DNA from 2 places in the Salipaludibacillus sp. HK11 genome. Region 2 is predicted to be linked to the other one. Evidence: riboswitches for the same ligand, from Rfam matches in the RefSeq annotation. Region 2 holds a riboswitch; the other holds the start of a gene.
What was found. Region 2 has a riboswitch for S-adenosylmethionine ahead of ACM26V_RS12975 (homoserine dehydrogenase). Riboswitches for the same ligand answer to the same signal wherever they lie in the genome.

Region 1: linked by a shared signal. The riboswitch ahead of metK (methionine adenosyltransferase) and the one ahead of ACM26V_RS12975 (homoserine dehydrogenase) in region 2 are both predicted to bind S-adenosylmethionine.

The regions. Positions count from the first base shown of each region.
Region 1 is NZ_CP181045.1:2,347,303-2,351,522, reverse strand. It holds gene ACM26V_RS11600 (alpha/beta hydrolase family protein) at 1-71, shown strand, start outside; gene pckA (phosphoenolpyruvate carboxykinase (ATP)) at 107-1,684, opposite strand; SAM riboswitch class I at 2,372-2,489, shown strand; gene metK (methionine adenosyltransferase) at 2,684-3,895, shown strand; gene ACM26V_RS11585 (gamma carbonic anhydrase family protein) at 3,967-4,220, opposite strand, start outside.
Region 2 is NZ_CP181045.1:2,664,017-2,668,236, forward strand. It holds gene secY (preprotein translocase subunit SecY) at 1-487, opposite strand, end outside; gene ACM26V_RS12975 (homoserine dehydrogenase) at 679-1,974, opposite strand; SAM riboswitch class I at 2,084-2,238, opposite strand; gene ACM26V_RS12980 (metal-sulfur cluster assembly factor) at 2,350-2,664, opposite strand; gene ACM26V_RS12985 (DUF438 domain-containing protein) at 2,730-3,971, opposite strand; gene ACM26V_RS12990 (DUF1858 domain-containing protein) at 3,985-4,209, opposite strand.

The DNA.
Region 1 (4,220 bases), 320 kb from region 2:
TGTCGGTGAGGGAGCAGCTATCTTACACGAAGAGTGCTTGCCAATGGATGCACCAACAGACTGAAACATAAATCCCCAGGCATTATTATGCCTGGGGATCGATTCTTTATATGATTGTACCACCTTTAGCAATATTTTGTGGTATTTTTCTAAAATTCTTAAAGTTATCTTTGAATTTATGAGCAAGCTCAATTGCCTTCCTGTCATAGTCTTCTTTATCAGCCCAAGTTTCTTTAGGTTGCAACACTTTATCAGGAACACCAGGACAATTAACTGGAATGTGTAGACCAAATATCGGATCTTGCGTCGTTTCCACTGTATCTAATTCACCTTCTAATGCTGCGTGGATCAATGCGCGAGTATATCGTAAACTCATACGTTCTCCAACACCATAAGGTCCTCCTGTCCACCCAGTATTAACGAGGTAAACATCGGTGTTATGTTCTATCATTTTGTCCCTCAGCATTTCAGCATACCTAGCACCAGGCAACGGAAGAAATGGTTCACCAAAACAGGATGAGAATGTAGCTTGTGGTGAAGTGACACCACGTTCTGTTCCAGCTAATTTACTCGTGTAACCGGAAAGGAAATGGTACATCGCTTGCTCCGGTGTTAGTTTACTGATGGGAGGTAAAACACCGAAAGCGTCTGCCGTCAAAAATATTACTGCGTTTGGGTGACCTGCAATACTTGGCTCTAGTGAAGATGGAATGGCACTGAGTGGATAAGCCACCCTCGTATTTTCCGTATAATCCGATGCATCGTAAATAGGTTCCCGTGTTAATTCATTGATGACGACATTTTCTAATACCGACCCGAATCGAATCGCTCTATAAATTTCAGGCTCGCTTTCTTCGGTTAGCTTAATACATTTTGCATAGCAACCACCTTCAATATTAAAGACACCATTTGAAGACCAAGCATGTTCATCATCTCCAAGTAGTGAACGGTTTGGATCTGCGGAAAGCGTTGTTTTTCCTGTTCCTGATAGTCCGAAGAAAAGTGCTACATCCCCTTTTTTACCAACATTTGAAGAACAATGCATCGTTAATATATCTTGTTCAGGGAGAAGGTAATTCATTATTGAAAAAATAGATTTTTTCATTTCACCTGCATATTCAGTTCCCCCAATTAGTACAATCCTTTTTTCCATTGAAACGATTACAAATGCTTCTGAATTTGTACCATCAATTGTTGAATCAGCTTTGAATCCTGGTGCCGATACAATTGTAAATTCAGGTAACAGGCTCTTTAATTCTTCTTCTTCAGGTCGAATGAAAAGTTGACGAACAAATAAATTATGCCAGGCAAACTCGTTAACAATACGGATAGGGAGTTGATATTTTTTGTCGGCACCAGCAAAGCCATGTCGAACAAACAATTCTTCCCTATTAGCTAAATAATGTAACACTTTCTCATACAAGTGTTCAAAAGCCTCGGCAGAGATGGGGATGTTTACTTTTCCCCAACAAATATTATCCTTTGTTGAGATCTCTTCCACAATAAATTTATCCTTTGGCGACCGACCTGTATACTTGCCAGTTGTTGCGCGAAAAGCACCAGTAGATGTTAATACACCTTCCCTACGCTCTAAGGCTTTTTCAATTAAATGTGGAACAGATAAATCTTTGTGGATGTTTTCGCCCTGCAATACACGACCCAACGCAGCTTCGAAATGAACCATACTCATGTTCTTCACCCTTTCTTTTTTTCATTCATTTATATTTCCTAAAGTGATGAATACACTCACCATACGGATAAACGACAGTTGAATGAACAAAACTACAAAGATGAACGATGATTTTAATAAAATGGATTCACCGAATTCTGGGCTACTAAATTAGTTATAATGGTGGTTTAATCTAAAGGAATAGCGTACTTAGCGAAAAGAAAGTAGTATTAACATTTCTGAAATTTTTGTGTAGTCTATGGTACCTGATTCGGTGACCGAGGTGTTATAACCAAATAATATAAGTGTATTGAAAGCGTTTTAATAATCTTGTGCAAGAAGAAATGTAGTGTAAAAATATCCGATATAATTCGTTAATAGGTGTTTTGTGGAATTTGTGGGATGACAGACTTGGAATGACGTATGGACGAGAGCAACTTCGCGATTAGATGTTCGCAGTTTAGTTGTACCATGTCAATTGGCTAGAGGATGACTGTGATGATGGAAGTGGAATCATTAAAGGTAGATGAATTACGTATAACTTTATTTTAATATATTTTATGAAACGAAGATATAGATTTTGAAAACCGTCAACAGATCGTCATATTTGTGAAAATGTGAGCAATGAAATATATTCAATATATCTCAAATAGATTTCTTGACATGAAGCGAAAAATCATGTATTCTTTTGGCGAACGGATACTCTTATCCCGAGTAGGCGGAGGGACAGGCCCGACGAAGCCCAGCAACCATCACCACTTCCAAAAAGGTGAACGGTGCTAACCTGCAAGACATATTTGTGTGTCTTGATCGATAAGAGGTGAAAGGCGAATGGATCGTAACCTTTTCCTCAACTGGGGAGAGGTTTTTTAGTTTATATGGAAAAATAAGAGTCTATTTAAATCTTGATCGGTTGTTGATTAAGACCATTCTGCTTGGATAACGAGTACCGTCGATTATGAAGCTCATCTTATATACACATTAAAGGGGTAAAATACCGGGGAGGTCGTAATTGTGGCAGGAAAAACGAGATTATTTACATCAGAATCAGTAACAGAGGGACACCCAGATAAGATTTGTGATCAAATTTCGGATGCAATTTTAGATGAAATAATGAAAAGCGATCCAAATGCTCGAGTGGCGTGCGAAACATCTGTAAACACAGGTTTGGTGCTAGTCGCTGGTGAAATATCAACTTCTACATATGTAGATATTCCAAAAATAGTACGAGAAACAATCAAAGGAATTGGTTACACGCGTGCAAAATACGGTTTTGATTATGAAACATGTGCCGTATTAACGTCGATTGACGAGCAATCTGCCGACATTGCACAAGGAGTAGATCAAGCGTTAGAAGCTAGAGAAGGCAACATGTCAGATGAAGAAATAGAAGCGATTGGAGCAGGGGACCAAGGTCTTATGTTCGGTTATGCTGATAATCAAACTCCCGAGCTTATGCCTTTGCCAATTTCATTATCACATAAACTCGCTCGGCGTTTAAGTGAAGTACGTAAAGATGAAACCATTTCTTACCTTCGTCCAGACGGTAAAGTTCAAGTCACAGTAGAATATGATGAAAACCAGAGGCCTCTTCGTGTAGACACGATTGTGATTTCGGCTCAACATCATGCTGAGATAGAACTTGATCAAATTCAAGAAGATTTAAAAGAGAAAGTTATTAAACCAGTTGTACCTAAGGAATTGTTGGACAATGAAACGAAATATTTTATTAATCCAACAGGTCGCTTTGTAATTGGCGGTCCTCAAGGTGACGCCGGGTTAACAGGAAGAAAGATCATCGTTGATACATATGGTGGGTACGCTCGTCATGGTGGAGGTGCTTTTTCTGGTAAAGATGCAACTAAAGTTGATCGTTCTGCCGCATATGCCGCTCGCTATGTTGCGAAAAATATTGTTGCAGCAGGTCTTGCAGACCGTTGTGAAGTTCAATTAGCGTATGCGATTGGTGTTGCTCAACCTGTCTCGATCGCGATTGATACATTTGAGACTGGGACAGTATCAGAAGACGTCTTAGTTCAAGTGGTTCGTAAACTATTTGACCTTCGTCCAGCAGGGATTATTAAAATGTTAGATCTTCGACGACCGATATTCAAGCAAACAGCTGCTTATGGTCACTTTGGTCGAACAGATATTGATCTTCCGTGGGAAGCGACAGACAAAGCGGAATTAATGAAGCAAGAAGCGCTTCATATTGACAAGGAATAAATCACAAAGAACGCGAGTGGAGAAATCCATTCGCGTTCTTTTGCTCTGATAATCTTTCCAGTTAGTAATGATCATTCGTCAACGAGTGATTTGTAGTACTTTCCTTTATCAACATAACTATCCCGAATTCTTTTCATATCAGCAAGGTCAGCATCAGATAAATCACGGACGACTTTGGCAGGGCGACCTAAAGCAAGTTTATTAGGTGGAATTGTTTTACCAGGTGGCACGAGACTACCTGCACCGATAAAGGCTCCTTCACCAATTTCAGCGCCATCCATTATCGTCGAGCCCATGCCTATCAAGGCATTTTTTTTAACAAGGC
Region 2 (4,220 bases):
AAAGTAGAAATGCAGTTCCTGCTGTTAAAACAAGCGCAATCGTTAAATATGTCACTAATGAAGGATCGGGAACCAATCCCGGCATAATATTATTGAAACCGATAGACATTCCTATTGCTTGGATAAATGCAATTCCTATAGTACCATAACGCGTAACTTGCGCAAGCTTTTTCCTACCTGACTCCCCCTCTTTTGCCCATTCTGAAAACTTAGGAACGACATCCATTCGCAACAACTGAACAATAATAGAAGCAGTAATATAAGGCATGATTCCAGTTGCAAAAATCGAGAAGTTCTCTAAAGCGCCTCCTCCAAACGTGTTTAAGAACCCTAATGCAGCGAGACCATCAAAGTTCACCACATCCGCATTTACTCCAGGAGCTGGAATATGAGCGCCGATTCTAAAAACAATAAGCAATGCAAGCGTAAACATGATTTTGTTCCTTAGATCCCCAACACGAAAAATATTCTGTAATGTCTTAAACATAGAACACACCTCTACTCTATAAAAATATGTATAAATCTATTACGATAACTACCATTACAGAATACCACATTTTTCGTGAAATGTTAGAAAAATTTTAAAATATCTCATAAAACAGACTATTTATTGTAAATTTATTGTGACATTTAGTTTTTTAAATGTGTAAAAACCTTTATCCAATCACACTTTCAAGCTTATAAAAAAGTTGGTTCTTTTGCACCGTCCAGTTGAAAAATTTCCTCTTTATCACCAGATATCGGATAAATAACAACATTTTGGTTTTGTGAACCGATTAATTCGATCACTTTTGTCTCCTCACCTTTGACGATCATTGCCTCTCTTCCGTCAAAATTCTTGATATGCGTTAATTTTTCAATCAGATTATTGTTATCTAGCGGCAATGTTAACTGTTCTCCAGACACAAACCAAAACGTAACCTCTTGACTGACACTTTTAATCAATTTATTTAACTGATCAGACGAAGGTTCCGCTGCAAATTTATAAACGTCGAATGGGATTTTTTCGCTAGTGCCAGTCCAATCGTTTACTAAATCTTCTATCATAGCACTCGATGTAGGGTATTTTCCGGCTCCCGCTCCTTGAAAAAGTAATGAGCCGACAATATCGCCTTTGATATGAACGCCATTATTTACACCCTCTACACCATAAAGTGGATTTGTTGCTAAGACAAGCTGTGGTCTGACAGACGCAGTTATACCTCGCGAGTTCTTTTTCAATGAAGCTATATGCTTAATCCGTCCATTAAATTTTTCTGCTAACTTTAAATCTCGCGAATCTATCCCTCTGATACCAACTGGATTTTGCGTTACCCAACTAGGTGCAGTCTGATAAATCCATTGACTTAATATCGTCGTTTTATAATAAGCATCCCAGCCATCAATATCTTTATCAGGCACTTCCTCGGCATATCCATGTTGTTGAGCTTGTGCCAACGCATCATGAAAAGACTCTCCATCTTCGCGCATTTTCGTTAAAATAAAGTTAGACGTCCCGTTAACTATTCCCTCTACTTGCTCAACATCATTCGTTTTCAATGTATGACGAACACTAGTTAGAAGTGGAATTCCACCAGCAACTGCCGCCTCAAAAAACAAGCGACACTGAAAACGGTCCGCTAGTTCCAACAATTCTTCTCCATGCTTTGACATCAACTCTTTATTCGCTGTCACTACAGTGATTCCTTCTTGCAATAACTGTCTGACATATGGATAACCAGTAACGGCATCTGGGGACGCTTCAATGACTGCATCCAAATTAAATTTAGCCAAATCTTCAAATGTTGCTGTAAGAGTTGTATTACTATTCATTTCTCTCGCTTTATTTAAGTCTTTCACTAGTACCACTGGAATTTCAAATGACCCATCAATTAGTTCTTCTATTTTCGCTCGTTTATTTAGTAACGTTTCGTATACTCCACTACCGACCGTTCCAAACCCAATGATACCGACTTTTTTTACCAATTCACTCATGCTTAACACGCCCTTCTTCGACTTTGTAATAAACGTCATTAAAAATAGAAAAGCCTCCCTGTCAAATAAAGACAGAGAGACGAAAATATACCTATCGGCAGAAAAGTCTCTCTCATCTTTCAAAGGTCAGAAACCTTTGATGGAATTGGCACCTTTTGTCTGATAGAAGTCAAGTTGTGGATAATAACGTCCACACGAATTTCTATCTCTTACAATGGTTGCCGGGCTTCATAGGGCCAGTCCCTCCGCCGCTCTCGATAAGAGTTTTCTTACTATTTAACTATGATAAATTGATGTTTTGATTAGTATGAATAGTACCATGCATGATTAGATTCGTCAATTCTATTTTTTAAGACATTTATTACCGGTGACGTGTTAACCTGGAATTCGCAATGCCATTTTCGCATAGCGAGACATGCGTTCTTTTCCCCACACTGGGCTCCAAACGATATCCACTTCGACATGTTCAATCTCTTCAACCATGTTTGCCACTGTTGTTTTCACACTTGTGACGATTTGTCCTGCCATCGGGCATCCCATTGAAGTAAGCGTCATTTCAATATGTGCATCATTTTTATCTCCAATTTTCACATTATAAACTAACCCAAGATTGACTATATCCATATTAATTTCTGGGTCCACCACTTCTCCTAATGCTTCATACACTTTTTCTTCTATTATTTGTGTCATTGTTTGTTCCTCCTCATATTGTTAATGATTGACTCAATATTTTCTAGATATTTCTGTTATCTGTTTTAAGACATCAATCGCTTTTCACCCGTAATTTCCTGAATAGACTTGATGTTTTGTGTAAACTCCAACGTGCCTTTGTATTCTCCTTGTTCATTGCGAACAGCAAAGTAACGAATTAACACATATTTATCTTTGAACGGAATCCAGAAGTCTTCCACATCTTTTTCACCCGACTTGAATTCATCGAGAAGGGCATTGACGATATGAGAACTTTGCGGCGGATGGCAGTTTTGCACCGTTCGACCAATAATTGACTTTGTGCGATGGAAGACTCTTTCTTTTCCATGTGAAAAATAACGTACAACATCGTTTTCATCAATAAACGTAATATCCACGGGTAAGTGATTCATCATTAGTTCGAGTTGTTGGACAGATAAAATGCCTGTCTCTAATTGAATTACGCCCTCTTTCATAAATGTTCCATCATTGGTTAAATCAGCTCGATCCGGTTGCCATGGGGCTGGTGGTTCTATAAATGTGTACCCGATGACGTCTCCTTCCCTTTCAATCTTCAACCACTCATCTTCAGTCAGCTTTTCGAGTGCCATCGGTAAGAGGATATTTTCCTCTTTATATATCATTTCAGACACTTCATGAACAATCTCATTAACCAAATCAATCACACTATCTTTTGTCCACGTGTCCTCATTTAGCTCTAATCTCAACTCTTTTATCGTTGCGCGAATGCGGTCGTCAACGCCCCACATGACTTTTGTCGGTCCAAAAATACCGTATTTCTCCAAGTAGGGAAAGAGTAGATTTTCTTTTCGACTATAATGGTTATCTAACTCTAGCAAGGCAGTGATGTCGGCAAGAATTTTAGCAGCCTTTTCTTCGGATGGTTCCTTCTCAAATTGATCTCGATGTAATGCTAATTTAAAGTTCACATGGTGATCAATTTCTCTGTTTTCTTGAAAAAAAGTGTGGACTGGATGACCTAGTCGATTTTGCGGATCATTTGCCGAAGATCCATGAATTTCTTCAATTGACCCTTTGAAAACTGCTGTATGAACGGAACATAAACGTTGAACTTCTTCTACTGAGATTCCTTCTTCTTCCATTAATGTTTGTTCCATTTGTGATATTTCACTCACGCTAATGGAGTCAATCGCGCTTTCAAATCGTGCGCGAACATCCTCAACGTTTTTTCCCTCATGTAGTTCTTTGATGATATCTTTCAATAACGCCTGACGCTCCGTTTTTTCAACCGCACTCATTTCTCGGTTATTAATCATTTCACTCATTATATTTCCTCCTCTAATCGGTCGTTTTATACCCATGATTATTTAGTTGTTCACAGACACTTTCAAGCGACATCCCCATTGCCCGACACCCTTTTGGAATCGTCATAATTCTTCCTGCTGATTGCAGCATTCCAGGTTTAGTAATATTGACAAATCCAATACCGCGCATGACATCAGCTAATTCTGGATGTTCTGAGCACAATTCATAAACTGATTTCTTTAAAGATATTTCTTTCATGATTCATCACC